Regions from separate parts of the Priestia sp. SRI_019 genome, predicted to be linked through region 3. Evidence: riboswitches for the same ligand, from Rfam matches in the RefSeq annotation. Region 3 holds a riboswitch; each other region holds the start of a gene.

Region 1 (7,769 bases), on a different contig from region 3:
CAAAATCTTGAAAAAAATCCAGGTGACGCTTTCCTCCAATTAGCACATCACTTTCATACACCCACTGTTCATACATAGGAAGCAAACTTAACTTCCCATCGTCACCAATTCCAATAATTTTAATTGCCATGTTGCACCGCCTGTCCTAAAAAATCTCCTTTTAATGTGTAAAGAGACGTATCGACACCGATTCCGTCCCCTACTTCCTTTAATGCTGATAAACAGCAGTACTCGCACAGTTTTTCAAAAAACTGATGATGACCGCTTTGCGTCATTAAATCTCCCACTTGAGAAGCTGTGTTTGCACCTTTTATTTCCTCTACCAGTTCAGCAGAAGCGCCTGACTCAGAAGCTGCTTTTGCTAAAAAATTAAAATCAATGGGTGCACTTTTTGAATGAACCATCATAACGCCTTGCGCAACTTTTGAAAACTTTCCCATCATGCCTACGAGCGACACTTTTTTCATTCCTTGCTTTTTACATTGTTTTAAAGTAAATCCAACAAAATCTCCCATTTCGATAAATGCTTCTTCCGGAAGATCTGGGAACTGTTTCATTCCATACTTTTCACTTCGGCCCCCTGTCGTAATGACAACGTGCTCACAGTTACTCGCTTTAGCAACGCTGATGGCCTGCACGATACTTGCTTTATAAGCAGCTGTTGAGAACGGAACGACAATCCCCCGCGTCCCCAGTATCGAAATGCCTCCTAAAATACCTAGACGCGCATTTAATGTCTTTTTCGCCATTTCTTCTCCTTCAGGAACCGAGATGACAATCTTAACGCCTTTTTGTATATTGTATTGGGCTAGAAGCTGTTCAGCTGTTTCTTTCAGCATCTTTCTTGGAACAGGGTTAATGGCTGCCTCACCGACAGGAACTGGGAGACCGGGCTTTGTCACACGCCCTACTCCCACTCCCCCATCAATGATAATGTCTGCACCATTACACCACGAAACTTCAGAAATAATCAGCGCTCCGTGCGTGGCATCGGGATCGTCTCCAGCATCTTTAATGATGCTGGCTACAGCACTGCTTGTGCGATACTCGCATTCTTCAAGATGAAACGTAGCAAAGCGGCCGACAGGTAGGTAAATCGTTGACTCATCTTGCACTTCTCCCGAAATTAGCGTAAGCAGAGCTGCTCTCGTAGCTGCCGTTGCACAAGCGCCCGTCGTATAGCCTTCTCTGAGTTTCTTAGGTTCTTTTGGTACTTCCTTCATGCGTTACACCTGTTCTGCAAGAATTGAAATTGCATTTAATGCAGCAACCGTTACCGTACTGCCGCCTTTTCGCCCGATGTTTGTAATAAACGGCACGTCAAGCTTTGCAAGTTCTTCTTTAGATTCAGCTGCTGAAACAAATCCTACCGGCAGACCAATAACAAGCCCAGGCTTCGCTTCTCCTTCTTTAATCAAACGAATTAATTCAAGTAAAGCTGTGGGTGCGTTCCCAATTGCAAAAATTCCACCGTCTGCTTCTTTGATGGCTTTTCGCATCGAAATAATTGCACGCGTTGTATTTAAGCGCTTTGCTTCTTCCATTACGTCCGGATCTGAAATATAAACTTTGATTTCACCGCCGTGTTTTTCAATTCGCTGCTTGTTTGTTCCTACTTGTACCATTTGTACATCTGCAACCACTTGCTTGCCGCTGCGAATGGCTTTAATTCCCGCTTGAATCGCATCCGGATGAAACAGCATGCTGCGTCCAAGCTCAAAGTCTGCAGACGCATGAATTACGCGCTGAACAATTGGGTACTGTTCGTCTGTAAACGGATGAGGCCCAAGCTCTTCTGTAATCATTTCAAAACTTTTTCCTTCAATTTGCTGAGGCTGAACAGTTAACGGTTTAAATTCTGTACGAAAATCCATCTCAATCAACTCCTAGTTTGGTTTAATAAAGCATGAACCACTTCTTCAAACGTGGAATACACGGTCCCATACTCAATTTTCGGTCGCCCAATCATAATAATATCTAAGCCTAACTCTTTAGCTGCTTCTACTTTTTCATCCACAGATCCAACTTTTCCGCTTTCTTTTGTGACCATAACCGTCACTCCGTATTGCTTATACAGCGCTCGATCAAACTCTTTTGTAAACGGCCCTTGAATAGCAATAATATTTTTTTGCGGAAAGCCTAATTGCTGACACTTTTCCATATTATCCAACCTTGGAAGCATACGAGCCACAAGCCGTACATCTGAGAGAGGAAGCAGCTTTTCTGTAAAAACCTGCAGCGTCTTGCTGCCTGTTGTCAACATAATAACTCCTTTTTTCTCAGCTGCTACTTCTGCTGCTTCTTCATACGTAGAAACCATCGTCATATTATCATAGGCAAAAGCCTGCGAAGCCCGCTCATAGCGTATGTAAGGAAGTGCTGTTTCAGCAGCGACGCCGATAGCATTTTTAGACGCTTCTTCCGCAAAGGGATGACTTGCATCCACAATAGCTTTTACACGATGTTCGTTTACAAAATCCATCATATCTTCTTTTGTGAGACGTCCAATTTTCACTTTCACTTCTGCACGCTGCAATTCGATAGCTGCGTTTTCGGTTACAACCGTTGCCGTAACCTCATGACCTGCTTTTTTCACTTGCACGGCTAATGCACGTGCATCGCTAGTTCCGGCTAACAATAAAATCATTTTAGCTCGCCGACCTTATCTTCATGGTGGTCGTGGTCATGATGGTGATCGTGGTGATGGTGTCCGTGATCATGGTCATGATCGTGATGATGATGGTGATCAATATGCTCCATAATGCCGAGGCGATATTGACACGTATCGCAGTTCATTTTCACTTCACCTTCTAATCCTTCTTCAGCACGTTCTTTTAAAATTGTCTGCAGTTTTGGGTGAAAACCGAAATAGCCGGCTAGCTTAAACTCAATGTTTTCATGCTGCATTTTATACTGCTTCACCATTTCTTCCAAACGCTTAATTAGTACTCCTGTAAATAAGAAATACGGGAGAATAACCACTTTTTTAGCGCCCAATTTCAAACATCGCTCCACGCCTTCATCAATCAGTGGAGCGGTCACGCCCATAAAAGAAGTTTCAACGATTTTGTAATTTGTTTTTTCCCAAAGAAGGCGCGTAATTTTATATAAATCACTGTTTGCATCAGGATCACTTCCTCCTCGCCCTAAGACAATAACAGCCGTGTCTTCAGCTGGAGTTTCTAAATTCTCTCCCGATTCTTGTAATCTCGTTTTTAAAATTTCAAGGGCTTCTTCATGAACGCCAATGGGACGTCCATATACGAAGTTTACGTGTGGATATTTTTCCTTAGCTTCATCTATAGCCGCCGGAATATGTATTTTAGAGTGGCCAGCAGGTAAGAGCATAATTGGAATTACAACTACATCTTTTGCTCCTTTTGCCACACATGTATCAATGCCTTGACTTACATTTGGGCGTTCAAATTCTAGAAAACACGTTTCTACTAAAATAGATGCGTCCCAATCATGCTTCATAGTCGAAATAAATTCGCGAATTTGATCGTTCCCTTCAGGATCTCTGCTTCCATGACCGACAAATAAAACTGATTTCATATAATGCCCTCCTATTTTTTAATCTCCACACGGAGCTGGTTCTACTTTTATTTTTGGTGTTATATCTTGATAGTCGAATCCATAAACGTTCTTCACACGCTTAAAGAATTTATGAAATCGCTCATTAGGATGACCTTTTTCTTTATATTCATGGACAATGTTCTCCACTATTTCAACAATGTCATCGGGCGCTATACCTTCCGCCACAATTTGACCTGAATGCGCATTGCGTCCAACGGTTTTAGCTCCTAAAAATAAATCAAACGCACCTTTTCTATAGACAATGCCGATATCTTCTTGAACAGCACCATAACAGGCCATACCGCATCCATTAATACCAAGCTTCAGCTCTTTTGGCATGTCCATTCCCCCGAGACGTTTTTGTAATTCTTCCGTATGTGGAATAGCATCACTTTTTTCTCCGTCACAAAAATCACACGCTTTGATTGTGAACACATCTCCGACCGGAGATAGTAAAAAGGAAGCTGCTTGGAGCTTTTTAATAATCACATCTGGCTGAGTCGTTGGGATTTGCAGTTTGATTTGATGGTCAGGTGTATACTCCATCGTACCTTTTTCACCAACAGCTTCTGCTAGTGTGGTCATTTGAACAGGTGTGAATTTCTTATTGGCAAGTCCTGGGCTAACTGCCACTTCGAAAATTGACTCTATTGGCTGATGTACGACCGCAGAAGTGGTTTCACCTAAAATTGCTTGAAGCGCTTCTTCTGCAAGAGCTCGTGAAGTTGCTGGTTCTTCTGGTTTGGTCTGAACTGCTTCAATAGCTGAAGCTGTTTGCTTTACAGTCTCTTCTTGATCGAGAGCCCATGGTTCTGCTTCTTTTCGAAGTCGCTGATGCGGTCTTAGCGGCTGCTCCGTTTGGTTGAGGGTATATTTCCGCTGATACCCGCGCGGGGTAATCATTAAATCGTCGTAAAAGAACGTAGATGAATTCCCGACAACAACGGTAGTCAGCATGCCAATTTCATGATTTAACATGTCTTTTAAGTTGGTCATTACGACTTCTTCACGGTCACGATAAGCGCTTTTCACAAGACCAACAGGCGTATCAGGAGAACGGTACTTTAATAAAATCCTCTGTGCTTCAACAATTTGTCTTGTTCGTCTTCCGCTTTTTGGGTTGTAAAAAGCCACTACAAAATCTGCTTGTGCAGCTGCTTCGATTCTTTTTTCAATTAGTTCCCAAGGCGTAAGGTGGTCACTTAAACTAATTGTACAAGCGTCGTGCATCACGGGCGCTCCAAGGAGAGATGCGCATGAATTGATAGCCGAAATGCCAGGAATTACTTCCAGCTCTACGCCCGTTTCTTTTTTCCAGCCTTTTTCAATCAACACTTCATACACAAGGCCTGCCATTCCATATACTCCTGCATCTCCGCTTGAAATGACAGCCACGGTTTTTCCTGCTTCCGCTTGCTTTACAGCTTCTTGTGCACGGCTTACTTCTTCGGTCATTCCTGTACTAATAATTTGCTGATTCGTTAACAGTCCTTGAATTAATTCCACATAGGTTTTGTAACCGATGATCATATCACTTTCTTGAATGGCTTCTCTTGCTCGCTGTGTAATATGTTCAAAGCTTCCCGGCCCAAATCCGATAACTAACAGTTTACCTTTCATGCTAGCTCCTCCTTTATGCGTTACTTTTTACTTTGTCAATTCCTTCTATGGAGTCACTGTTTTCCGGAGAAACGAAACCATTTTGATCATATTCATAAATAAGCGATTCCTTTATACTGCAGCCTCCTGCTAAATGTTCTTCGACAATCCGGTGAGCCACGGTTTCAGTGACCTGCTTGTACCAATCTCCTGAAGGATACACAATAGCTACAGGAGCATCTTTGCATCGTCCATTACAGCGTGTACGCGTTGTATGAACCGTTTCATCCAAATCCAGTTCCGTCACTTTATTTCGAATAGCTTGGGTGGCTTCTTCTCCACCTTTTCTCATACAGCTGCTTCCATTACAAATCAATACGTGATGTTTTGTTCCATTTAAGTTCCACGTCGTCACACTCATTCGCTCCTTTACTAAAAAAAGCGCCTCTATCATTGATAGAGGCGCAGAAAAATTCAAACTAAGTTTTTGCACTTCCACCTATATCCCGTAGGGTAAGCTTCGCATTAGAAAAAGGCTGGTTTCCTGGCTTCGATTCATCACTTGATTGCGCCTTCCCGAATACAGTGGCATATGCAATCAGCTCATCTTCACAGTGGCGGGTACCGCGCTGGCTTCACACCAGACTTCCCATTTAACGCAATGTAAACATTGCGCACCTTTTTTGCACGATATGTAGTTTTGCGACATGAGAAAAACCCGCTTCGCTAATATGCGAGCGGGTAAAACGTCAGAATAAGAGTGTACACGAATGCCACTTTAAGCCAACGTTTCCCTTCCCGCTCCCCGGAGAAATAGAAACTTCACAATAAAGACAGGTCTCCTGACTTGTGTATCATTCTACTTGAGAACCTTCCCGTGATTCTTCCACAGTGGTTATACTCGTTCGTCCACACTTACAGTTGCGGGGGCAGTACTGGTCTTTCACCAGTTTCCCTATTAAGCCTTCTTGGCATCTTTACTGTTGCTGTTTGATATATATGAACCTTTTAAACTATCAGAATAATAGAAGTAACTACCATATCATAGCGTACATTTTTTTTTATTTCAACTCTATTCTTTTTATAGGATATAAAGAGCCATAAAAAAACAAGAGCAAAAAATCAGCTCTTGTTTTTCTACTTATATAGCTACCAATGTTAAATGAGGATCATTATAATACACGACTTCTGAAAGAACTTTACAGCCATTTGTTTTGGCAAAAGCTTCTCTCGCCTGCTTTTCAGTTTCAAATTCAAACATTTTCATTTCTTTTCCAGCATATACCGTCAGTACCCACATGAAAAGATTCGCCTCCGATTATTGTAGTGATCGCTATATCCACATTATGACGAAACCATTTCCTTTTGAAAACCCATTCTACAAAACTTGTCACAAGAAACTTTTAAAAATTTAAAAACATTTTAACTTCTGTAAATGAACAAAATGTACAAAAGGTTTAAGCAGTATTGTATCTCTTTAAAAAGGTGCTTTTTTAATCACCTATTGCTCCACCAGTAAAAAATATATAGTATTTATTAAAAAAAAGAAGCCGGACAGCTGGCTTCTTTTTTAAGAAAGGAAAGAACAGACATCGTAATCCCATCCTGTTCTTTATTTTGCATAAAAATACACTAATTAAATATCCCTTTCTTAAAGCAGAACCATGTTCGACTGAATATAGTAATAGAGAAGCTTATACGTATGATTCAATGAATCTTGATGCGTTCTCTCAAACGCATGAGAAGAATCAATTCCTGGACCAATTAAGCCGTGTACGATATCGTGTCCCGCACGAATAGCAGCAGAAGCATCTGATCCGTAAAATGGATAAATATCTAATTTGTACTGAATATCATGCTGCTTAGCTAGCTCCACCAAATGCTTTCTCAAACCGTAATGATATGGGCCGCTTGAATCTTTTACACAAATAGACACAGTGTATTCATCAGTAGATTGTCCATCTCCCATAGCACCCATATCAACTGCTAAGTATTCTACTGTTTGAGGCGTAATATTCGAATTTCCTCCGTATCCAATTTCTTCATTATTTGAAATGAGAAAATGCGTAGTGTATGGCAGTTCGATCTGTTCTTCTTGAATTGTTTTCATGAGCTGAAGCAATAAAGCTACGCTTGCTTTATCATCGAGATGACGAGATTTAATAAAACCCCTTTTTGTTATTTCTACACGAGGATCAAACGAAACAAAGTCGCCAACTTCAATTCCAAGGCTGCGAACATCTTCTGCGCTATGTACTTTTTCATCCAATCGAATTTCTATATTTTCTTGATTCCGCTCAGCTTTCCCTGCATCTTTATACACATGAACAGATGTTTGATGCATAAGAATGGTTCCTGTAAATACTTCTCCTGATGAAGTTTCAATTTCACAATATTCTCCTTCAATAGAATTGTAGCGAAACCCTCCAATCAGGTCGATTTTTAGACGCCCACTCGATTTGATTTCTTTTACCATAGCACCTAATGTATCAACATGAGCCGTCAGCATGCGGTGGTGATCTGTATCTTTACCGGGAATAGTAGCGACTAAGCCCCCTTTTCGATTGCGATACGTTTGAATATTTAGCTCTTTT
Region 2 (7,769 bases), on a different contig from region 3:
CCTACATACATATTATGATGAAGTGTATTAAGCAGCTTCTCAGGCTGTGCTGAAGATGTAGCTTCTTTCAGCGGCAACGCAGTAGATGCTAATACTTGCTGAGATGCAGCGGATTCACTTCCTTTGGCTTCTGTAATAAAAAACAAAGAAGCGACGATCACTAACACTAAAGACAAAAATGCATAAAATCGTTTGTTTGGCTTAAATCGCTTGTTCGGTTTAAATCGCTGGTTCAATTTGAAAATCCTTTCTACTAAACTACTATTTACTACTATAGTACAAAAAATGGAATATTAATAGTAAAAATCGACATTTTTATGGAAAAAAATTAGATGATATGACCCGGTTTTAATCTTTTTTTGTCAAATGGAAAAGGAGAACGGGACAGCGATAAGGATTTGAAGAGTGAGTAGCTAGATTTTTCCTGGTTTTTATAGTATGCTTTTAGCGTGAATGATTGTTAGGAGGAATGTTAATATGTCAATGGCATATGAAGAATATATGCGTCAGTTAGTTAAACCAATGCGTCAAGAATTAACTCAAGCTGGTTATGAAGAATTAACAACAGAGGAAGCCGTAGTTGATTTTATGGAAAACGTAGAAGGCACAACTTTTGTTGTCGTTAATTCAGTTTGTGGATGCGCTGCTGGTTTAGCACGTCCTGCAGCAACGCAAGCGTACTTACAGTCTGAGCAAAAACCAGATCAAGTGGTAACTGTTTTTGCTGGCCAAGATAAGGAAGCAACAGCTAAAATGCGTGAATATTTTGGGGACATTGAGCCTTCATCACCGTCTATGGCGCTTTTAAAAGGAAAAGAAGTCGTTCATTTTATTCCTCGACATGAAATTGAAGGTCAGCCGTTAGAAGTTATTTTTGAAAACATTTTAAATGGCTTTAAGCAGCACTGTTCATAAAATGTCCTGCTTTTGTCACATCTAGTATATAGATTTTTAGAGAAAAATCGCATATACTTTATAAGAAAAAGGATGTCTATCGGCATCCTTTTTCTTTATGTAAATAGCCAAACAGTGTAGGGGGAGTTATGAAAGTGATTGTTACGACTGCTGGTCGAACAAATGAACAGATGATTGTAAAAGCCAAACAAGTAGCCGCTGATTTAAGTATACCTTTTGTAGTAAGAGAGAAGAAATCCGTTGCAGATCTTCAGAATCTTCAAGCTGCAGATGTGCTGGTTGTCGGTAAGAATAGAGTAGAGTTGCACGTTCAAAACGAAGAGGAACCTATTTTTTTTCATCCAAACTCCGCTATGTTTAGAGTGAAGAGATGGCTGCGGGGAGAACGTGATCCGTTTATTGAAGCTGCTGGTTTAGAAAAAGGAATGAGCGTGCTTGACTGTACACTTGGTCTTGCATCGGATAGTATGATGGCGAGCGCAGCGGTAGGGGAAAGCGGGAAAGTTGTCGGACTAGAAGGCAACCGCTATGTAGCTTATTTAGTCAAACAAGGGCTTTTAAATTGGGAAAGTGACGTACAAGAGTTGAACGATGCAATGAAGCGTATAAACGTGGTTCATCAAAATTTTGAAGCGTTTTTGGCTTGTTGTGAAGATAATTCTTTTGATGTTGTCTACTTTGATCCTATGTTTCAAGAGCAAATTGATGAATCGAATGGAATTAACGGTATTAAAGCAATAGCACTTTATACTACGCTGACGCCAATGGCTATACAAGAAGCAAAAAGAGTAGCCAAACAAAAGATCGTGCTAAAAGATCATTGGAAAAGCACTCGTTTTGAAGAACATGGATTTACCGTACAAAAACGAAAAACATCAAAATTTCATTACGGGACAATTGATATACAATAATAAACAAAAAAGTAAAATGAATCCCGATCATTGAAAAGACTTCCAAAACCTTTTAGGGATTAAAAAGTTTTGGAAGTTTTTTTTATGAATTTCATCTAAAGTTCATAAAAGTATGATATATTTTTGAACATAAAAATACTTTTGTGTTTAAGCATCCAGCAAAAAAGGAATATCTTGTATAGGTTTCCGCTCGGTGTGACAAGCTCAAACAGAAGAAGGAAGGTGCTAACTAAAAAGTCGTCGAATGCCCGTAGGCAGCATAAATGAATAAGCAAATATAGGTAAAAAATTAATAAGTATGTTACAATACCTAGTGAGTTATAACAATGAATTTTACGATATGAAAAGACCATATGGGAAAAGATGAGAAAGGAAAGATACGAATGCCTAGATGGATAAAAAGAATGCTAATTGTATTTATTACAGTATTTACATTTGGGCTTGTCACTCCACCAGAATATTTATACGTTGATGATGCAAAAGCGGACAAGCAACATAAAGCAGGGTATGTAAGAGAAACAACTCCTGTCACAGCTGTTATAGAAGATATTCATTTGCCATATGAAGAACCAAAATATGAAGACGTTTCATCATTTGTTACGTATGCAATGGAATCAGCTGAAAAACAGTCAGTGGAAAAATTCGGAACAAAAATTGGACCTGTCATTGAAGATGAATTTCGTCAAGCAGTGTTACCTAAAATTGAAGAAGTGCTGACCGACATTGGCACTGAGCGTGAACAGTCGATTCAGAATCTCGAGATAAGCGAGCATCCTGCTGCTGGCTACGGTGAAAAGATTTTCCATGTATATGACCGGGAAACCGGTCAGGACTTAATACGATTTCATGTACGGCGTGAAAATCCTCCAAAAGATGGATACTGGTTTAATTTTCACTATCATGCGGCTGCAGATAATTTTCAGAAGCATTATGATTTAGGGAAAATTTATTGGAACCGAAACATGCCGCCTAAATGGTTTAGCTGATAATAGACACAACATTCTGTGATTTCGAAATGTTAGCTTTTTTAAGCTAGCATTTTTTTACGTCTAAAACCGTTATGGTCTAAATAAGCTGAAACATTAGCACAACGATAAAAAAATCGTTTATAATGAAGTCAGACTTCTTACCATAGAATAGGGAGAAGGAACGAATAGATGCTGGAGGTAACACAATGAAACAATTTACGGAAGAAAAACAATTTCGCGAACAAATTAAGAACGAAACACTAAGCGTTGGGATTTTTACGACAACGTGGTGTCCTGATTGCAAACGTTTGGATATGTTCATTGATGAAATCGTTGACGAAAATACAGATAAAGCATGGTTTAAAATTGACAAGGATGAGTTTGAAGAACTTTCTGCTGAAAACAATGTAATGGGTATTCCTTCTCTTCTTGTATATAAAAACGGTGAAAAAATTGCACACTTGCACAGTGCAAATGCTAAAACGCCTGAAGCGGTCCGTGAATTTTTAGCAACTCTTTAATTCCCTAAGCTGCGAGAGCATTCTTGCAGCTTTTTTTTGTGAGAATGGCTATTTCCATTTTTCCATGAGTGGGGTATACTAGGACAAGTGAATAATCGTAAAGCAATAAGGTCTCAATTTAAAGATTGAGTGAAAAGGGAAGTCTGGTGAAAAGCCAGCGCGGTCCCGCCACTGTAAGCGCTTTGTGCGTAAGTCAGGAGACCTGCCTTATTGTTAACTGTGAAACCTTCGAGGAAGGGTGAAGCAGGGTAATGAACATACATATCAAGTATAGTGAACGGATTCTTTTCCTGCTTATCTTGACGTTACCTGCTTTGCTTTCAATTGAAAGTAAAGCTTTTTTATTTTGAAGCTGCCTGCGAGCAGTATACATAGTCAAAGCGGAAAAACGGGATAGCGCTGCTTTTTGCATGATCATTTGCTTTTTCTTTAACGTGGAGGTTTCGTATTCACAATGAACAATATATAGGGGGAGTATTTAGATGAAAAAATGGCTTTCGTATTCCATTATTGCACTGTTAGTCATCGTACTTGCTGCATGCGGTGCAGGCAGCCAAAGCAACAGTGATAAAAAAACGAAGCAAGATACAGCACAAACGTCACAAGCTGCATTTCCTGTGAAGGTAAAAGACGCGCGTGATAAAGAAATTACGTTGAAAAAACAGCCTAAGAAAATTGTTTCACTAATGCCAAGTAATACGGAGATTGTATATGCCCTTGGCCTTGAAAAAGAATTAGTAGGTGTCACAAGCAACGATGATTATCCTAAAAGCGTAAAGAAAAAAGCGCAGGTAGGAGATATGAACGTTAATGCAGAAAAAGTTATTGCTTTAAATCCTGATTTAGTGCTGGCACACGCTTCAAGTATGGGCGTTTCGGATGAAGTATTTAAACAAATTGAAAGTGCGGGGATTCCGGTATTTGTTGTAAAAGATTCAACAACGTTTGATACGGTTTATGATTCTATTACCCAAATCGGTAAATTAACGGGTAAAACAAAAGAAGCTAATCAAACAATTAAAGACATGAAAGAAAAAGTAGCTTCAATTGAGAAAAAAGCAAAAACGATTTCAAAAGAAGATCGTAAAAAAGTATGGATAGAGGTATCAGGAGCTCCTGAGATTTATACAACAGGAAAAGGTACGTTCATGAACGAAATGCTTACTATGATCGGTGCTGATAACGTAGCGGCTAGTGAAAAGGGTTGGGTTAAGTTTTCTGAAGAGCAAGTTGTTAAGTTAAACCCTGACGTTATTATCGCAACGTATGATGCAGACAAAAATGAGATTATGAAGCGTCCCGCTTGGAGCAGCATGACTGCTGTAAAAGAGGGTAACATCGAGAAGGTTGATCAAAACAAAATCAACCGCTTAGGACCTCGTATTGTAGATGGCTTAGAGGACTTAGCAAAAGCAGTATACCCTGAGGTGTACAATAAATAAGAAGAGGGACCATATTCCAGTTCGAATTGAAAAGGGGATTGGTCCCTTTTCACATCTTAAAATTGAAGAACGGCCTGAGCTTTTAATCATGAAAACCGAGACTTCTTATAAAACATACAGCTCAGGGGTTTTAGGAACAGGCATTACGGAAACGGACACCTTTTACAATCGATTTGTTCACAAAGACTATTATTCAGATACTCCTTCTTTGGAGTATGAGCAATATTTGATGAAAGAAAATGTGCGCCATGAGCAAATCGTAGGGTTGATGACAGCCGTTTGGTTAAAAGAAAGAGCGGTTTACTGTTATGAAGGCTACGGAGTAAGAGTAGCTTCCGTGATAACGGCTGGAGTAGGAAACGCAGTAGATATTATAGCTGACGAAGCTGTCCCGTTCTATTCCTCTCCCGGTACAATTAATATGTTTTTTTTCGTGGAAGGTACGCTTACGGATGCAGCGTTTTTACAGCTTTTTGTTGCGGCCACAGAAGCTAAAACAAAAACGCTGTCACAGCTGGGTGTCATAGATCCGGCTACAAAGACGATTGCTACGGGAACATCTACGGACAGCATCTCAGTTGCAGCGTCTCAGCAAGGACCATTATATGAATATGCAGGCTCTATGACCGCTTTAGGGCAAGCGGTAGCCAAGCTGGTGAAAATAAGCTTAGAGCAGGGACTTAAGGGAAAGAGGTGAAGAAGTGAGTATTACACAAGCGATAATTGCACACATGACGGCCATGACGATTGCTTTACTAATTGACCGAATTATAGGCGACCCTGAAAATTGGCCGCATCCCGTTCGCTGGTTTGGCAAATGGATTTATTGGATGGATTCCAGATTAAATAAAGGTGCAGGAAAACGATTCAAAGGATTGCTTCTTGTGATAAGTATGGCTGTGCTCGCAGGAGTTGTTCCCTTTTTGTTCCTTCATGCTTTATACGAAGTTCATTTTATAGCAGGTGTTTTAGTAGAGGGCGTAATGATTGCGACTACTATATCCACTCGTTCTTTAAGCGAAGCTGCTTATAAGGTACAAAAGCCGCTTCAGCTAGGAGATATGGAGAAAGCTAGATATGAAGTAAGCATGATTGTGGGACGAGATACAGATCGTTTGTCAGAAGGAGAAATTGCCAGAGCCACGGTAGAGACCGTGGCTGAAAATACAAGTGATGGTATTACAGCTCCGCTTTTTTATGCATTTATAGGAGGAGGAGCCCTAGCGTTTTTTTACCGGGCTATTAACACATGTGATTCGATGGTTGGGTACAAAAATGACCGCTACTTTCTGTTCGGCTACTTTAGTGCAAAAACCGATGACGTATTAAACTATATTCCAAGTCGGTTAACTGCAGTGGTGATGACGGCTGTTAATGTAGCAAAAAGCCAGTATTCTCTTGGGCATGTAACGAGTTTGATTAAACGTGATGCTAAGAAGCATCCAAGTCCAAATAGCGGATACGGGGAAAGTGCAGTAGCTGCTCTTTTAGGTATTCAACTCGGCGGACTTAATACATACAAAGGCATAGAATCTAATCGTGCAAAAATGGGCGAACCGTTCATTCCTCTGCAAGCCGGTCATATTGAACAAGCTGTTTTCATTATGAAAAGGACGGTCTATGCTACGTGGTTATTATATCTTTTGTTAGGAGGAGTTATTAGTGCTATTACCTACACATGGAGCTAATCCTACTGTCTTTTTAAAAGCAATAGGGACCGAGAATTTGTCACACATAAAAGACTTTAGTGTGAACACAAATCCTTTAGGGGCTCCCCCTGTGCTTCACGAAAAGTGGAACGAATTCAAGGATGCTGCGTTTAGCTATCCTGACCCTCAAGTAACAGAGCTGAAAAATAAACTAGCAGCTCATCATGATGTTTCAGCTGCTCAAGTGCTGCCTACAAATGGCGCCGCTGAAGCGTTTTTCCTTATTGCTTCGTTATTTTCAGGAGAGAAAGCAGGGATTGTACAGCCGACTTTCGTTGAATATGAACAGGCAAGTAAAGCTTATGGATGTGAAGTGACGTACATTCCTTTAGCTGAAGAAAACGGCTGGAGCTGGGATATAGAGTTAATTATGAGCATCCTTCCGGATATAAAAGTACTTTGGATTTGTCATCCAAACAACCCAACAGGCGTTATGTATAGTCATGAGGAATGGATGAAAGTAGTAAAAGCTGCTGCTCATCATGGTACATACTTAATGATTGATGAGGCATTTGTTGATTTTGTCGAACATCAGCCTTCATTTGATTCTCTTATTCTGGATTATGAACATATCATTATTGTGCGTTCTATGACGAAGATGTTTAATATTGCCGGGCTTCGCCTTGGCTATATTTTGGCAAATGAAAAAATCATTAGCGAGATGTCTAAAAAACAGCCTCCTTGGAGTGTAAATGGATTGTCGCAGCAAGTAGGGATGATATGTGTAGATGAAAAAGATTTTGTGAAAAACACCGTACATTATATTAAACAAGAACGAAAACGAATCTTGAGTCAACTAGAGGAATGGGGGCTTTTGGTTTCTCCTTCTCAAACAAACTATTATCTTTGCAGCGTTCCGTCTTCTATTAAAACGCGTGAATGGCTTGGCTATTTAGCAAGCCACGGTGTGGTAGCCCGGCATACTGAAAACTTCCCATTTTTAAATGGACGCTATATCCGTTTGGCTGTGAAAACGAAAGAAGAAAATGACTATTTACTTAACGTAATCAAACAAGGACTTGATGAAATATGATCATCTTTATTAGCGGAGGCGTTCGAAGTGGAAAATCACGTGCAGCGGAGAATATGGTTCAAACTTTTTGTACAAAGCGCGCTGTTTATATTGCCACAAGCAGGCAAACAGATAAGGAAATGCAAAAACGTATCCAGCTTCATCAAACAGAACGCCAAGCAGCGAACACGCCTTGGGTAACGATCGAACAGTCTGTAGATTTACAACAAATTCTGCCAAATCTTCAAAGTGATGATGCTATACTTTTGGATTGTGTCACGAACTGGCTTG
Region 3 (7,769 bases):
GCCGCTCTTGATTCTGCCAGCTTACTCTTCATTTCTTCTAATGTCTGCTTTTCATTAGAAGGCGTAACTTGAGCCGGTGCATCTACTTTTCGTGAACGGTCTACCGCTAAATGAAACGGCTTATCTTCAGTTGGCTGATCCACACCGTTTTCTAACTGATCCTTTACACGTGAAACAATCATGCGCTCCATCAAATATAAATGTTCTAATACCTGCATAACGCTCCATGTATTAGATGCTGGCTGTTGATTTAATTGTTCATATGTTAATGATTCTACACTGCTCAATACATCATTTCGAAACTGTTCATTTTTATTCATTTTTCATCCTCCTCTAGGATTCCTCTAGCTTATCGTATCAAAAAACTCTTCCATATAAAAAAGATATCCCTTTATTTAACCATGTTTTAGCTATAATTGTTTCACGTGAAAAAATCAAATTTTCTATTTGACATAGATCAACTGAGGTGTTATATTTAGATTTCTGGCTTTTCTTTAAGAGCTGGACATAGTGAAAGTAACTTGAAAGGATGTATCGTACAATGCAAGGTAAAAATACTGGCATTCGACACATGTCTTTGAACAAAACTTATTCACACTGGATCGGCTTCGGAGCCGTAAGGATGCAAGAGAGGTAGGGCTTGCGTCGTTTAGGTTAATCGATCATGTGGAAAAACAAACCGCGGCAATGGATGAAATCCATGCAAGCACAATCAATGCTAATTGTGCCCTAACAACAACGAAACATACAAAAACCGTAATCATGGATTTTATAAAGAAAGTAATCATTTTGTTTTTACACTTGCAGAAAGCAAGTTACTGATAAGAAACACGAACAAAAGCGAGCAGATGCATCTGCTCGCTTTTTTAATACATTAATTTCTCCCTTTATTTGAAGCTACTGCCTCATAAATTGACCCACCTTCCATCATACACGACCTATTCTTTACCAATAAATAGGTCATCCCTACGGTCTTTTACACCATTTGTATATGATTCGTTTAAATCAATGTAATTTTTTGCATAACCTTTAGTCTCATATACCCAACACCCTCTAAATTGGAAACACCTTACACAAAAAAGCCGAAACCAATATGGTTTCGGCTTTTTTCTTATTGCTCTGCTAGTACATCCGCAAATGCTTTTGCATAAGGTGGAAGGTCTGGCGGACGGCGGCTTGAAATGATGTGGCCGTCGATTACGACTGCTTCATCATGCCAAATAGCTCCCGCGTTTTCCATATCATCTTTGATTCCTGGCGTACTTGTTACGTTTCGGCCATCTAAGATTTTTGCAGAAATTAATACCCATCCTGCATGGCAGATTTGGCCGATTGGCTTTTGCTGTTCGTCCATATGACGAACCATTTCAATTACTTCAGGGTAGCGGCGCAGTTTATCCGGCGCCCAGCCTCCAGGTACTAAAATAGCGTCATATTCAGCTGGATCAACATCTTTAAACGCGTAGTCCGATACGGCTGGAACACCGTATTTCCCCATGTACGTTTCGTTTGCTTTTTCTCCAACTAAATGTACTTCTGCTCCTTCTTCTCGAAGACGCATCACTGGATACCATAGTTCTAGATCTTCAAAGTCTGCACTAACAAGCGCAATAACTCTTTTATTTTCTAAGCGCATCGTAACACCTCCGCCATCAGTATAGCATGTTGGAGAATAAGATTGAAAATAAGGGACTAACTTGTACATAATTAAAGGATTTTTCAAGTGCCCTTCAGAAAATTTTCGTATGCCAAATGGTCTAATTTTATATTTTCACTTGACTGGGGACAAACATCACACTACAATGTGTAGTGTGATGTTGATAATGTTGTAAAATTATCCAAATCGGAAAAACTTTCTGATTTAATTGCTACATTTATTTTTTCGGGCTTTTACACTACATAACGTAGTGTTTTTCAAATACATTTAAAGGAGGAAGTAAAGTGAATAAAAACGTCGAAATTGGTTCACTTATTATTCGTTTAGTATTAGGTTTTACATTTTTAGTACACGGCTTTCAAAAATGGCAAGGCGGGATTGAAAATACAGTAGGGTTCTTCGATAGCTTAGGAATTCCTGGTTTCATGGCATATATTGTTGCAACCATTGAACTTGTAGGTGGGATTCTTATTATTCTTGGCCTAGCAACAAGAGTCGTAGCTGCTTTATTTGTGGCAGTTATGCTTGGCGCCATTTTTACAGCCAAGCTTAAAAGCGGATTTGTTGGCGGGTTTGAGTTTGATATTGCCTTGATTGCCATGTCTGCTCACTTATTTCTTGCAGGAAGCCAGTTCCTTGCTCTTGATGCAGTGGTATTCAAAAAGAAAGAAACTGCCTTTTCTCTTCAAGAAGAAAGCAGTAAATAAAAAAAAGAAAGCTTATACTCTCCCAATATAAGCTTTCAGATTAGTCCCCGCCGTTTGAGGCGGGCTTTTTTTATATTTGCAGCAGCAAATTCGCAAATAAAGAAGAACGCTCGGACAACGTATCAATTTGAATATGTTCATATTCCGCATGTATTCCTTTTCCGCATGCTCCCAATCCATCCAACGTGGGAACACCAATGGCCGCTGTAAAATTGCCATCACTTCCGCCGCCCACAGCTGCTTCTTCCAATTTCATACCCAGTTTGGCCGCGATTGATTGAGCACATTCAAATAGCTCTTCCGTTTGTTTAGACTTGACCATCGGAGGACGATTCATGCCTCCCGTTACTTCGAGCTTAATCCCTTTTAGAATGGGGGTTAAATTCAAAATAATATCCGTCATGCGTTTTGCTTCTTCTTCTGTAGAAACACGTAAATCCACGTGCGCTTCTGCATATTCCGGCACTACATTTGTACCGCTTCCTCCCGTAAATGTCCCAACGTTCACCGTTGTACCTTTTTCATAATCTGTTAACCCCTGCAAGAAAATCACTTGGCGCGCCAGCTCTTCAATCGCATTGATTCCTTCTTTGTGGTGATTACCCGCGTGTGCTGCTCGTCCCCATGCTTTTACGGTGAAAATTCCCGCTCCTTTGCGCGACGTTTTTAACGCACCTGAACCCGCCACCGCCGGTTCCGCTACTAGCACTGCTTCACTTCTTTGCGCTTCTTCTTCAATGTATTTTTTAGAAGAAATTGACCCAATCTCTTCATCCGAATTGCAGAAAAACACAATTTTTTTATCCAGCGGTAAGCCAAGCTCTTGAATCGCTTTAATCGCCCATATAGATTGTACAATGCCGCCTTTCATGTCTAAAATTCCCGGACCGTACAGCTTGTTTCCCTCTGTTCTTAGACTCAGCCTTCCCTTTTCCCACACCGTGTCAAAGTGACCGATGATTAAAAGCTGCTTTTCTCCTTCTCCAATCGTAAATTTCAAGTGGTTTCCTACTTCTTTTTCTTCTATGATTTCGTACCCTACCCCTAAACGCTTTTGAAACAGCTGCGTTAAATACTTTCCACACTGATCTACTAACTCTTTACTGTAGGACGGTGATTCTTTTTTCACAAATCCCACTAAATCTTCGAGCATCTCTTGTTCGTGTTCTTTTAAATAACTAAACACGCTTTGTTCTACCATTACCTGACTCAAATCAATTCCTCCTCTAGAAAACCCCTGCTGCTTGCATTAAATGCTTTTATTTATCGTACGTATAACTATGTTCTACGTTTCACATAACGACCTTAAATTATCCTTAATTATAATGGTTTTCAGACAATTTTCCATCCTTTAAATACAGATAATACTTTAACTTATTCATAACCGACCGAAAATAGCCATAAACTTCAACAAATTCATACAAAAAAGCTTCAATCTTCAACAGATTAAAGCTTTCGTTTGACTAATTGACATTTATTTTAATATTTTTCCCTTTTGACTTCACACTCACAAAAACAAACATAGACACTAAGAAAATAAACAGAATAACGCCAACCATTTCAAAGTTTACTTCGGCCCATGGGTTAAAGAAAGTGAATGCTAAATAGAACGACACACCATACGCGAGGACAACAATAACCCAGCCCATCAAGCGGGAAGCAGATTGCCCAAACTTACTCGATTCATTCACCATTTTATGTACAATCATTGAATCGATTGTATCTGTGAGCATCATACCAAACATAAATATTAGTCCTAATAAAAGCGGCGTATACTTGCCTGCATTCCCTACAGCTAGAGACCACACGGCCGTTTGGCTGACCGTTTCGGCTGCTAAAGCGAACAATGCACCTACAAGAATAATTAAAAAAGGATTCGTTGTTCCTTTTGCGATTTTCGGAATAAACTTCCCTTTTAATCCGCTCAGCTGAAACTCTTCTTCTTTATTTTTAGTTCGAAGCAAATGATATGTGTTTAATGTCCCAATCAGAAAGAGAGAGATAATGGATACCCAAGATGCAAAATGATCGAAATATGATGGAAACGTAAAATTCTTCATCACCACGCCCAGCACCCCGGCCGTGACGGCCACCATTCCTCCATGACCTAGTGAAAACAGCGTTCCGACCCACGGGGCAAAGCGGCTGCCCATTCTCCAATTATATCGGGTCTGGCCGTCAATAAAAGCTAAGTGATCTGCATCCAATCCGTGCCTGATTCCTAATAAAAAGACAAGTAAAAAAACTGATAAACCTTCCATTTCCTACACTCCTTTTTTTAAAATAAAACGTAAAAAAGCCTCAATTCTATAGAAATTGAGGATGTGTCGGCATATGAAAATAAACAGCAATTGCTCACTGCGTACCTTGATACACCGCCTCTTTCCTAGAAGAGTCAAGTGTACAGAATAGGTAGGTCTCCTGGCTTGAGATCATCATTTTCTACCGCCTTCCCCGTTTTGAGTGACGATAAGATAGAAAACTCCCTGCTTACAGTGGCTGGACCGCTCGAGATTTGCACTCGATTCCCTGTTACCTCTTACGCTATGTAAGAGCACCTAAACTGTGCGAATGATTCATTTTCTTTCTCATTATACTAGTACTCCTTACAAATGAATAGAGAAAATTCAAATAAAAAGCCCTGCTAAGCTTTACATGCTTAGCAGGGCTTTTTAAAGCAATTAAACTACTTCTACCGTTACGTCTACGTTGCCGCTGATTGCTTTTGAATACGGGCAGTATGAATGGGCTAGGTCTACATATTTTTTAGCTGTTTCTAAATCTAAGCCTTCGATATGAGCTTCAAGCGCTACTCCAATTTTCACTCCTTGATCAGCTTTATCAGGAAGCAGCTGAACAGTAGCTTTTACTTCACTGCTTTTGATTTCTACGTTATGTTTTTTCAACATAAATTCTAACGCGCTGTTGAAACAAGCGCTGTATCCAGCTGCAAATAGCTGCTCTGGGTTTGTTGCTGTTGTTGCTTCTCCACCAAGTGCTGGAGGTGTTGCAACGTCTAAGTTAAAGATGTTATCTAAAGAGTGAACTTCTCCTGTTCTTCCACCTGTGTTAACGACTGTTGTTTCATATAAAGCTTTCATGTATGAACCTCTCCTCTTTTTCATTAATTTTATTAAAAATTTTTTATCGTTTCTGTAATTTAATTGTACAAAATTAAATTTTAAAAAACAAGTATTAAATACATTAAAAATTTCCCAATAAAAAAAAGCCGCGTATTTGCGACTTTTTCTTAATAATATTGAGACTGTTCGTCATAAGCTGATTTTCGAAAAATAGACAAGTTGGTAATAGCCCTCATCAGTTTCGTATTAAAAATAACATAATGAATAAACAGCGCCAGCACGCAGCCTAAAACGGCTCCTGTTAACACATCAAATGGATAATGAACGCCAACCCATACGCGTGAAAAGGCAATGAGTACGCCCATGACAACCCACATGCGCCCTGAACGTTTGAAATGCAGCCAAATGGTAAAAGTGATAACTAATGCAGATGTAGCATGATCGCTTGGAAATGAAGAATTTGCGGCGTGATCAATAAGCTGATTCACGTGGTGAGAGATAAACGGACGATCTCGATAAGCAAATAAACTAATCACTTTATTGATAATGATTCCTGTGGCACAAGCACATAAAGCTTGAAATGCTACAACACGGCTGCCGTTTTTATTAATAAGTAAAAACAAGCCGAGTAAAACGATAAGTACATACTGGGCATAATCTGCAAAGAATACCATCAGCGAATCTAGAGGCTTGACGTGTGAGGCATACTGATTCACCGCGTGAAAAATGGTATAATCTACTGAATTGATAGCTGATAACATAATCGAAATCCTTTCTTATTTTTAAATGTCATTAGCTATCTTATCAGTTTCTTGAGAAAATGAACATGTTTTTGTCAGAAGCTTCCTAACTGGTATTTATAAATAATGTATTCAGGCTGAGTAGTAAATCAACAGACTGTCGCTCATTAACTCACCTGTGAGTGATCCACAATATTTTTTTGCAAAAAGATTTCTTCTAAAGAAGGTTCTTCGACGTGAACTTGATAAATGTCGATGCCGCATTGAATCAATTCGCGAATAATAAGAGGAATATTTCTTTCTTTTTGAAGCATCACTTTTGTGTACATGTGATGGTATTCAACTTCGGGACTCAACGTACGGAAAAACTGTTGAATGTATTCTTTGTGACTGTTTGGATAAGGATCATGTTTGATCATCACCGTCTTTTTCGTTTGATATTGAAAGCGCAGCTCTTCCATTGTACCTTCTATTAAAATGACCCCATTTTTCATAATCGCTACACGTGTACAAATCTTCTCAACTTCATTTAAATTATGAGACGTCATAAAAATTGTCTTGCCTTGATTTTGGAGTTCTCTTATTAGTTCATGAATGTGAAGGGCAGATTCAATATCTACTCCAAAAGTTGGTTCATCTAAAAAGATAAGATCCGGGTCTGTTACAATTGCTTGAGCAATTCCTAACTTCTTTTTCATTCCAAATGAAAACTTTCCAACTTTCTGATGGTCATGTCCTTCTAATCCTACTTTCTTCAGTACATTACTACAGTGTTCTTTCGAAAAACGATGGTCGTTTATCTTTAAAAAATAGCGCAAATGATCGAGCGCTGTCATCTCATCATAAAAGTTAGCATAGTCAGGAAGAACGCCTATTTTCTTCTGAAGCTCTAAATCAATATCACTCTGTCCCAGCAGCGTAAATTCTCCTGCTGAAGGAAATGAAACGCCGGTAAGCATATTAATAAAGGTAGACTTCCCTGCTCCGTTTCTTCCTAAAAACCCGTAAATTTCTCCTTGTGGCACCTGTAAATTAATACCGTTAACAACTGTTTTAGATCCATACTTTTTAGTTAATTTACTTGTTTCAATAGCATACATATTATACTTCTCTCCTTTTAAAACTCCAAAGTGCCGTATATAAACAACATGCTGCAAAAATAAGAAGAACTGGTAGATACCCTTTCTCCAACTTTAAATAGTAGTAGGGTGTCACATACTTAAACCATGCAATGTACGCTTTTGATGAAAATATGCTCCACACGCTCAGTACCGGTAGAACAAACGATAAAATAATTGATAAAAACATAGTATGAGTTGGATTTGGCATCAAAGCTGAAAGCATTAATACAAATGAGATCATACACATAGTGAATAGTAGACACTCTAAAAATGTAAAAAAAGAAAAATGATGCGAAATAAACGCAATCAGTAGAAATGAAATACAAATACAAACAAGCCAGAAACAACAAATACCTAAGAATTTCCCTAATATAATACGATCTCTTGATGTTTTGGTAACTAAAAATCTAGCTGTTCTTGCTTTAATTTCTTGATTAATAACATTATGAGAAAGACTTGAA

Evidence for each region. Region 3 has a riboswitch for cobalamin ahead of AC2YJL_RS23280 (HoxN/HupN/NixA family nickel/cobalt transporter). Riboswitches for the same ligand answer to the same signal wherever they lie in the genome.
Region 1: it holds a riboswitch for cobalamin, as region 3 does, so the genes downstream of both, AC2YJL_RS11140 ((2Fe-2S) ferredoxin domain-containing protein) here and AC2YJL_RS23280 (HoxN/HupN/NixA family nickel/cobalt transporter) in region 3, are expected to answer to the same signal.
Region 2: it holds a riboswitch for cobalamin, as region 3 does, so the genes downstream of both, AC2YJL_RS14390 (ABC transporter substrate-binding protein) here and AC2YJL_RS23280 (HoxN/HupN/NixA family nickel/cobalt transporter) in region 3, are expected to answer to the same signal.

The regions. Positions count from the first base shown of each region.
Region 1 is NZ_JBYCZN010000002.1:169,161-176,929, reverse strand. It holds gene cbiE (precorrin-6y C5,15-methyltransferase (decarboxylating) subunit CbiE) at 1-130, opposite strand, end outside; gene AC2YJL_RS11165 (cobalt-precorrin-5B (C(1))-methyltransferase) at 120-1,223, opposite strand; gene AC2YJL_RS11160 (precorrin-8X methylmutase) at 1,227-1,874, opposite strand; gene cobK (precorrin-6A reductase) at 1,880-2,647, opposite strand; gene AC2YJL_RS11150 (sirohydrochlorin chelatase) at 2,644-3,555, opposite strand; gene cobJ (precorrin-3B C(17)-methyltransferase) at 3,574-5,196, opposite strand; gene AC2YJL_RS11140 ((2Fe-2S) ferredoxin domain-containing protein) at 5,210-5,590, opposite strand; cobalamin riboswitch at 5,693-5,872, opposite strand; cobalamin riboswitch at 5,991-6,169, opposite strand; gene AC2YJL_RS11135 (hypothetical protein) at 6,317-6,475, opposite strand; gene AC2YJL_RS11130 (M42 family metallopeptidase) at 6,827-7,769, opposite strand, start outside.
Region 2 is NZ_JBYCZN010000002.1:794,239-802,007, reverse strand. It holds gene AC2YJL_RS14415 (polysaccharide deacetylase family protein) at 1-236, opposite strand, end outside; gene AC2YJL_RS14410 (BrxA/BrxB family bacilliredoxin) at 478-915, shown strand; gene AC2YJL_RS14405 (class I SAM-dependent methyltransferase) at 1,050-1,826, shown strand; gene AC2YJL_RS14400 (YpjP family protein) at 2,210-2,812, shown strand; gene AC2YJL_RS14395 (thioredoxin family protein) at 3,001-3,315, shown strand; cobalamin riboswitch at 3,407-3,539, shown strand; gene AC2YJL_RS14390 (ABC transporter substrate-binding protein) at 3,798-4,757, shown strand; gene AC2YJL_RS14385 (adenosylcobinamide amidohydrolase) at 4,738-5,454, shown strand; gene cbiB (adenosylcobinamide-phosphate synthase CbiB) at 5,459-6,445, shown strand; gene cobD (threonine-phosphate decarboxylase CobD) at 6,420-7,499, shown strand; gene AC2YJL_RS14370 (bifunctional adenosylcobinamide kinase/adenosylcobinamide-phosphate guanylyltransferase) at 7,496-7,769, shown strand, end outside.
Region 3 is NZ_JBYCZN010000005.1:112,596-120,364, forward strand. It holds gene AC2YJL_RS23260 (DinB family protein) at 1-320, opposite strand, end outside; gene AC2YJL_RS23265 (type 1 glutamine amidotransferase domain-containing protein) at 1,112-1,636, opposite strand; gene AC2YJL_RS23270 (DoxX family protein) at 1,942-2,364, shown strand; gene AC2YJL_RS23275 (M20 family metallopeptidase) at 2,435-3,565, opposite strand; gene AC2YJL_RS23280 (HoxN/HupN/NixA family nickel/cobalt transporter) at 3,828-4,625, opposite strand; cobalamin riboswitch at 4,759-4,941, opposite strand; gene AC2YJL_RS23285 (organic hydroperoxide resistance protein) at 5,046-5,465, opposite strand; gene AC2YJL_RS23290 (undecaprenyl-diphosphatase) at 5,615-6,208, opposite strand; gene AC2YJL_RS23295 (ABC transporter ATP-binding protein) at 6,355-7,287, opposite strand; gene AC2YJL_RS23300 (ABC transporter permease) at 7,289-7,769, opposite strand, start outside.